DNA from 2 places in the Lawsonibacter sp. LCP25S3_E2 genome. Region 1 is predicted to be linked to the other one. Evidence: riboswitches for the same ligand, from Rfam matches in the RefSeq annotation. Region 1 holds a riboswitch; the other holds the start of a gene.
What was found. Region 1 has a riboswitch for thiamine pyrophosphate ahead of thiM (hydroxyethylthiazole kinase). Riboswitches for the same ligand answer to the same signal wherever they lie in the genome.
Positions count from the first base shown of each region.

Region 2: it holds a riboswitch for thiamine pyrophosphate, as region 1 does, so the genes downstream of both, ACTQ3R_RS12215 (energy-coupled thiamine transporter ThiT) here and thiM (hydroxyethylthiazole kinase) in region 1, are expected to answer to the same signal.

Region 1 covers NZ_JBQKJL010000014.1:16,361-20,251, forward strand. The annotation lists gene ACTQ3R_RS11890 (phosphate ABC transporter substrate-binding protein) at 1-725, opposite strand, end outside; gene ACTQ3R_RS11895 (DUF378 domain-containing protein) at 905-1,117, opposite strand; gene cdd (cytidine deaminase) at 1,194-1,589, opposite strand; TPP riboswitch at 1,687-1,792, shown strand; gene thiM (hydroxyethylthiazole kinase) at 1,860-2,681, shown strand; gene thiE (thiamine phosphate synthase) at 2,668-3,309, shown strand; gene ACTQ3R_RS11915 (HAD family hydrolase) at 3,306-3,891, shown strand, end outside.
Region 2 covers NZ_JBQKJL010000015.1:9,964-13,854, forward strand. The annotation lists gene ACTQ3R_RS12200 (DegV family protein) at 1-651, opposite strand, end outside; gene ACTQ3R_RS12205 (DUF896 domain-containing protein) at 767-994, opposite strand; gene ACTQ3R_RS12210 (RNA-binding protein) at 1,076-1,876, opposite strand; TPP riboswitch at 2,010-2,130, shown strand; gene ACTQ3R_RS12215 (energy-coupled thiamine transporter ThiT) at 2,203-2,790, shown strand; gene ACTQ3R_RS12220 (HAD-IIB family hydrolase) at 2,825-3,631, shown strand; gene ACTQ3R_RS12225 (hypothetical protein) at 3,842-3,891, shown strand, end outside.

The DNA.
Region 1 (3,891 bases):
GGAGCCACATTGTTGACCTTCACCGCAATCACACTCTCGTCCACAGCGGACAGGGAGGCATAGCCGATGGCATTGGGGTTGCCGGCCACGGCGCCCACCATATCACCGGTGGAAGAATACTCATTGGTGTAGGCACAGGCATCCACCACGCCTACGATCTCCTCAAAGGCACCGCGGGTGCCGGAGCCGGACTCACGGCCGAATACGGCGATCTCAGCATCAGCACCGCCCACCTCGGACCAGTTGGTGATCTCGCCGGAGAAGATCTTAGCGATCTGCTCCACAGTCAGGTCGGCCACGGTGTTCTCGGGGTTGACCACAACCGCCACGCCGTCCAGAGCCACAATGTGGCCCACAGCGCCCTGCTCCTCTTCCTCAGCCTTCAGGGCACGGGAAGAAAGGCCGATGTCCACAGTACCGCTCAGCACGTTGGTAATACCGGAGCCGGAACCGGAACCGGTGTAGTTTACATTGATGCCGGGCTGTACCTCTTTAAAGGTCTCCTGGAGAACGGCCATCACGTCGGCCATGGAGGTGGAACCATCGGTGTTCACAGTACCGGTGATTTCCTGGGTGGCGCCGTTGTTCTCAGCGCTCTGAGCGGCACTGCTGGTGGGGGTGCTGCCAGTCTCAGAGCCGGCAGTGGAAGTCTCGCCGCCGCCGCAAGCGGTGAGCAGGGACAGGGCCATAACAATGGACAGGCCCAGGCAAGTCAGTTTTTTCATTGTTAAGTACTCCTTTTTTGTTTTACATTTTGGTCTTGCTTGGCTTACGGTGCTCAGTATAAAAAAGGAATGTAAAATGCGAAACCGCAGTTATGTTAAATCCACGTAAAATCAAAACAGAGGCCTGGAGCAAACCGCTCCAAGCCTCTGTTTTCTCACTGGAGTTTTTCAATTCCAGGTCAGCTCCGGTCTTCCACCGGGTCCTTGTCCCGAAACAGCAGGGTCACACACCAGACGGCGGACAGACCCACCAGGGTGTAGATGACGCGGCTGATCATGCTTGCGGAGCCTCCGCAGGCAAAGGCAACCAGATCGAACCGGAACAGACCCACGCTGCCCCAGTTCAGGCCGCCGATGATCAGCAGCGTCAGGGCAATTTTGTCCATTACCATGTCAGACCACCTCCTTCAATGGGGTTGCGCAGGTAGTTTGACCAGGGGACAAATTTTTTATACAAACTTTGTACAATCAATTCAATGCCTGGGGCCCAAAGCCGTTGGGAAGCAGCTTGGAAAGCTCCATCTCCACAAACTTCCCGTCCCCCCTTGCGGCCAGAACCCGGAGGTTTGGAGCAAATTCATAGAGCATTTGACGGCAGGAGCCGCAGGGCCAGCAGTAATCGCTCCCCTTCCCTGCAATGGCGATCGCTGTCCATCCCGACCGGCACCCCTCGCTGACCGCCTTCAGCAGGGCGGTACGCTCGGCACAGATGGTGGAACCGTAAGCGGCATTTTCCACATTGCATCCGGTAAACACCCGCCCATCTTCACACAAAAGCGCCGCGCCCACAGGGAAATGAGAATAGGGCACATAGGAAAAACGTTGCATTTCAATTGCCTTTTGCACCAGTTCCTGGTCTGTCATAGTCTCTCCTCCTTTTTCTCTATCATACCCAAGGAAAAATCATCTTGCAATCCCATTTTTTTCGTACTATAATAATGCCCAAAGCCGTGGGACAATGGCTGGACAATAAGGGAGCTCGCAAACGGGCTGAGAGGAAGCTGTGCGCTTCGACCTGTGACCTGATTTGGGTAATGCCAACGTAGGGAGATCGTTTTTCCGGTAAATACCGTGGGACTGTCTTTCTAAGGAAGGATCATCCCACGGTTTATTTTTATTCTGGAGGAATAATCTATGCTCGGAACCTGTCTGGACCAGGTGCGCCAGGCCTCCCCTCTGGTGCACAACATTACAAATTACGTCACCGTCAACGATGTGGCCAACATTCTGTTGGCCTGCGGAGGCAGCCCTATCATGTCCGATGACATCCAGGACGTGGAGGACATCACATCCATCTGCGGGGGGCTGAACATCAACATCGGCACCCTGAATCAACATACCATCCCCTCCATGTTTGCCGCCGGAAAAAAGTCCAACGCTCTGGGCCACCCCGTCCTGTTGGACCCCGTGGGGGCCGGAGCCAGTGCCCTGCGCACCCAGACCGCGCTAAAGCTGATGGAGGAAGTCAAGTTTACCGTCATCCGGGGCAACATCTCAGAAATCAAGACCCTGGCCGCCGGCTCAGGCAGCACCCGTGGGGTGGACGCCGATGTGGCCGATGCGGTGACTGAGAAAAACCTGGACGCCTCTGTAGCCTTTGCCAAGGCCATGGCCGCCAAAACCGGGGCCATCATCGCCATTACCGGAGCCATCGACTTGGTGGCCGACGGGGATCGGTGTTATGTCATCCGAAATGGACGGCCGGAAATGGGGAAAATTACCGGAACTGGCTGCCAGTTGTCCGGCCTCACCACCGCCTACGTGCTGGCCAACCCCGGCAATGAGCTGGAAGCCGTGGCAGCCGCCGTGGCCTCCATGGGTCTTGCCGGAGAGATCGGGTGGGCCAACATGGCTCCCACCGATGGCAACTCCACCTACCGCAACCGGATCATCGACGCCATCTTCCACATGGACGCCGAAACTCTGGACAAGGGGGCCAAGTATGAAGTGCGATAAAAAGGACCTGCTTCTCTATGCCGTCACTGACCGGACCTGGCTGGGCGGCCGCACCTTAAAGGAGCAGGTGGAGGACTCCCTGAAGGGCGGAGCCACCATGATTCAGATTCGGGAAAAGCACCTGGACCGGGACGCTTTTCTGGCGGAAGCCCTGGAGTTGAAGGCGTTATGTAAACAATATAAAGTCCCTTTCCTGGTCAACGACGATGTAGACCTGGCCGTAGAAGTGGAGGCCGACGGAGTCCATGTGGGCCAGCACGACATGGAGGCAGGACAGGTCCGCTCCAAAATCGGCCCTGACATGATTCTGGGTGTCTCCGCCCAGACGGTAGAGCAGGCCCTTCGGGCTCAGGCGGCCGGGGCAGACTACCTGGGTGTGGGAGCTGTGTTCCCCACCGGCACGAAGGACGATGCCGATGCGGTGAGCTATGACACCCTCCGGGATATCTGCCAGGCGGTGGACATCCCAGTGGTGGCCATTGGTGGGATCACCAAACATAACGTAAATGCGCTCTCCGGCAGCGGCATCTGCGGCATCGCCGTGGTCTCTGCACTCTACGCCCAACCGGACATTGAAGTTGCTGCTCGGGAGCTTCGGACTCTCACCCAGGAGATGGTGTCCAAATGAAGCTCAAAGGGGCTATTTTTGATCTGGATGGCACGTTGTTGGACTCCATGTACATCTGGGACTGGGTTCCTGGGGCACTGATCCGCAAGCTGGGGGGCGACCCTCCGGAGGACCTCCCCCAGGCTCTGGCAAAGTTGAGCCGGGAGGAGGCGGCGGAGTATCTGATCAGCCGTTTTCACCTCACCCAGACCCCCGAGGAGATTTTGCAGGAGGTCAACAACCTGGTCAGCGGAGAATACCGGGATAACGTCCCTCCAAAGCCGGGGGCACAGACGCTGCTGGAACACCTGGCCCAGTGGGAAATTCCCTGCGGCATTGCCACCGCCAGCGAGGCCTTTCAAGCCCAGGAGGCCATGGAACGTCTGGGCCTGTGGCATTATTTTGACTTCGCCATCAGCTGCGGGGAATACGGCTCCAAAAGCCGCCCGGACATCTACCTGGAGGCCGCCCGCCGCTTGGGCGGTGAACCGGGGGAAATTCTGGTCTTTGAGGACGCCCTTCATGCCGCCCACACCGCCAAAGAGGCTGGCTTTTGGGTAGCCGGGGTCTACGACCCCTCCGCCCGTGAGGAGCAGGCGGAGC
Region 2 (3,891 bases), on a different contig from region 1:
ATTCTTTTCTCCGCGAACTTTGGAGAGAATTTTGGATTCCCCATCCACAAAGGTCATAATGGGCTTGAGCCCCAAGGCCTCTCCCATAAAGGCGGCGGCGGCGGAGATGCGGCCGGATTTTTTGGCAAAGCGCAGATCCAGCGGCGCAAAGACGACGCGCGCATGGTCCAGCCAGTCCTGAATGTAGGCGACGATCTCCTCGGCCTCTTTTCCGGCAGCGGCCATGTTCACACCCTGGGCCACTGCCCAGCCGTAGGCCATGGTGTAGGTTTTGGAGTCGATGAGGTGGATATGGAAGGTCTCCTTGGCATCGGGGTGATGCTGATAGAAGTCGTCACGGGCCTGAAGGGCATTGCTGAACGTAGCAGAACCCTTGGAGTTAATGGAGACGTGAATAAGATCGGTATAACCTTCCGACCAGGCATTCTCAAAGCACTCGGTAAAGATGTAGGCATTGAGTTGGGCATGGGTGGGAATCTGGGGGGCGGACAGGAGCATATCAAAAAACTCGTCGGGGGTAAAGTCTACGCCGTCCTCATATTCCTCGTCTCCCATGGCAATGGGAAAGGGGAGCACCTGGATCGAAAGCTCATCCCGAAGCTGGGCGGGTAAATCCGCGGCGGAGTCGGTGGAGAATTTGATACGAGCCATAAGTAAAGGCCTCCTCATTTATGGAGCGGGAACTCCCGCATAATCTAAAATCATTTGCCGACTCATTATCTCAGAAAGGAAAAAGGTTGTCAATACGGCGATTTGTGTAAAAAAATCAGGACATTCCGTCCGAAGGATCTTCCTTAAAGGCCAGCTTCTTTTTGGTGCCGTCGGGATACTGAATATAGGTGTTGTCCAGCTGGGCAGTAAGGCTCTGCTTGAAGGCGTCAATGTATTCCCGGCGAAGAGCGCTGCGCTCGGCCTGCTCTTCCGGCGTCAGGCCTTCGGGCGTTTTGGCCTTTTTGGCCAGGGCGTTGATGCGGTTGATTTTTTCCTGGGTGATCATCCGGTTTCCTCCTTATATATGACCCGGCGGAAGTTATAAGCTCCGCTGGGTTCAGGGGTAGATCTGACGGTCAAATTTCTAAATATATCGCTCTAAAACCAACATGGTGCGGCCCTTTCGAGATTGACCGGGGACCTCCTGGACCACACATTTTCCAAGTCCGCGACAGGTGAGCACATCGCCCTCTTCCACAAGCTTGTCCCCCTTCAGACACTCCCGGTGGTTGAGGGCAACCTTGCCGGCGGAGATAAGGGCGGAGGCTTTGGACCTGGACAGCGAGAAGCCCGCGGCGACGACCGCGTCCAGCCTGGGGGTGGCAACGGTATCACGGATGGTCTTGACCTGAGCGGGCTTTGGAGAGAGCTGGCTGAGGGGAATGGGCGTCAGACTGACCTTCCACCGGCCGGCCCCCTCCCACTGGGACAGGAGAATGGGCATAGCCTCTGTGAGGGCCACTACCTGGCAAAGTCCGGGGGCGGGGAAGAGAATATCGCCCAGCTTTTCCCGTGTCATGCCAAGGCCCATAAGCGAGCCCAAAATATCCCGATGGCTTAGGCTGGCGCTGGAGGGGAATTTGGCCTCCAGGGCGGAGAGGGGGCCCTCTGGATCAGACAGGAAGTCCTCTGGCTCCTGCCAGTCGGGGAGAAACGCGCAGATCCGGCGCTCCCCATCCGGGTAGCCGCCCCAAAAAAGATGACGGGGCCGTCCCCAAGCGGCAAGCAGGTCCGTGACAGAGGCCTGTTCACCGGGGGAGAGAAATGGGGTGTGGGCTGGGATACCCCGCTGCTGAGCCAGCTCCAGTTTATCCAGTGTACGTCCCAGCAGGATACGCTCTTCCCCATTGCGGGCGCAGCGGTCCAGCAGCTCCTTTTTGGTCACATCCGTTCCCCCCTTGTCTCTTGATGTTCAGTATAGGGGAGGGGCCGCCCTTTGTCAACTGAACGGGGACCGGGCGGGAAAATTCCTTGACAAAGGACAAAGACGTGGATAAAATAAACCAGAACCGCAGCACAATCGAACACAGGGGCGCTGGGAGTTTGTTCCCGGCTGAGATGCAGAGGCAAGCATACTGCCTCCGGTCCCTAGAACCTGATCCGGGTAATGCCGGCGTAGGAAGTGGAAGAGAGATTGTTTTTGTCTCCCGAAAGACCGCACTACACCCGTCCGGATGTACTGCGGTATCTTACTTTTTGGAGGCAATTGAGATGAATGCGACAAGAACCAATGCGGCGGTAAGAACCCATTACCTGCTCCGAATGCTGTGTGAGGGGGCCCTGTTGGTGGCCCTGTGCCAGATCGTGGACCTGGTTCCTCTTTGGAAGATGCCCTGGGGTGGGACGGTCTCCCTGTGCATGGTTCCCTTTTTCCTGTTTACCTGCCGTTGGGGCGCTGGCTGGGGCCTGCTGGCCGGCTTTGTGCTGGGGGTGCTCCAGTTTATGGCGGCCGGCGGCATTGCCATCGGCTGGCAGTCCATTTTGGGCGACTATGTGATCGCTTATATGGTCCTGGGTGTGGCCGGGCTGTTCCGCGGGAAGAAGTGGAGCATCTATGCCGGCGCCACCGTGGGCTGTGCGGCCCGTTTCCTGGTGCACTATGTAGTGGGCGCTACCATCTGGGCAGAGTATATGCCCGAGACGTTCTTTGGGCTGACCATGACGTCCCCCTGGTTTTATTCCCTGCTGTATAACGGCTTCTATATGGTGCTGGACTGGGCCTTGTGCATGGCCGTCTATGCCCTGCTCATGGGCAACAGCCGGATGCGTTGGTATTTGATGGCGGAAGATCTCCGCTGAACAAGTCCCTGTGGGGACGGAAAGAGAGGTCCCCATGGGAAAGTTTGACGGTCTGTTGTTGGCCAGTGATTTTGATGACACCTTGTATGACCTTACATTCCATATTCCAGAGCGTAATCTAGAGGCCATCCGGTATTTTATCCACCAGGGCGGTTTTTTTACCGTAGCCACCGGGCGTGCCCACCGGACCTTTGCACCCTATGCCCCCATGGTGCCGATGAATGCCCCGGCTGTACTGTCCAATGGGGCGGCTATCTATGACTTTCAGAAAGATGAAATGGTGGAGCAGACGCTGCTGGACCAGCGGGCCCCGGCGGATTTGGGGGCACTGATGGGAGAATTTCCCTCCCTGTCCCTTGAGGCCTACCATGGAGAGGATATCTACATCTGGAACCCCAATGAGATTACCATGGCGCACATGAAAAAAGTGGCCTGTGACTACACCATCTGTCCCGTCCATGCGATGCCCACCCCCTGGGTCAAGGCGCTGTTCCACCAGGAGCACGAGGTTCTGGTAAATGCGAGAGAGCGCCTGCTGAGCCGGTGGGCAGACCGCTATGAGGCGATTTTCTCCAACCCCCGCTATTTGGAGATCACCCGTAAGGGAAGTACCAAAGGGGGAATGGTGGCCCGGCTGGCCCAGATCTTAGGGGTACGTCCGGAGCACGTCTATTGTGTGGGGGACAACCAGAATGACATTCCCATGCTGGAAAAGTCGGCCATACCCTTTGCTCCGGCCAACTGTGCCCAGGAGGTCAAGGATTGGGGGGCCCGGATCCTGTGCCACTGCAACGATGGGGTAATTGGTGATATTGTAGAAGTGCTGGACAAGCTCTATTAAATGACTGGCTCGACGGCCGGCATCCACAAAAAGTGGATGCCGGCCGTTTTTGGTTGCACGCGATCGTACAACACTGGGGGCAGTTCCACCCAATATGAAGGATGGTTTCCAGAAAGCGCCCTGCTGACGATCAGCAAATTTCCGGCAGAAGTCGGAGCGGAGAAGAACGCCGAAAGGACCATAACAAAATTTTATGAGAGGAGACACAATATGTACGTCGTAAATCCCAACCATCTCTATGCCCTGTATCAGTGCACCGA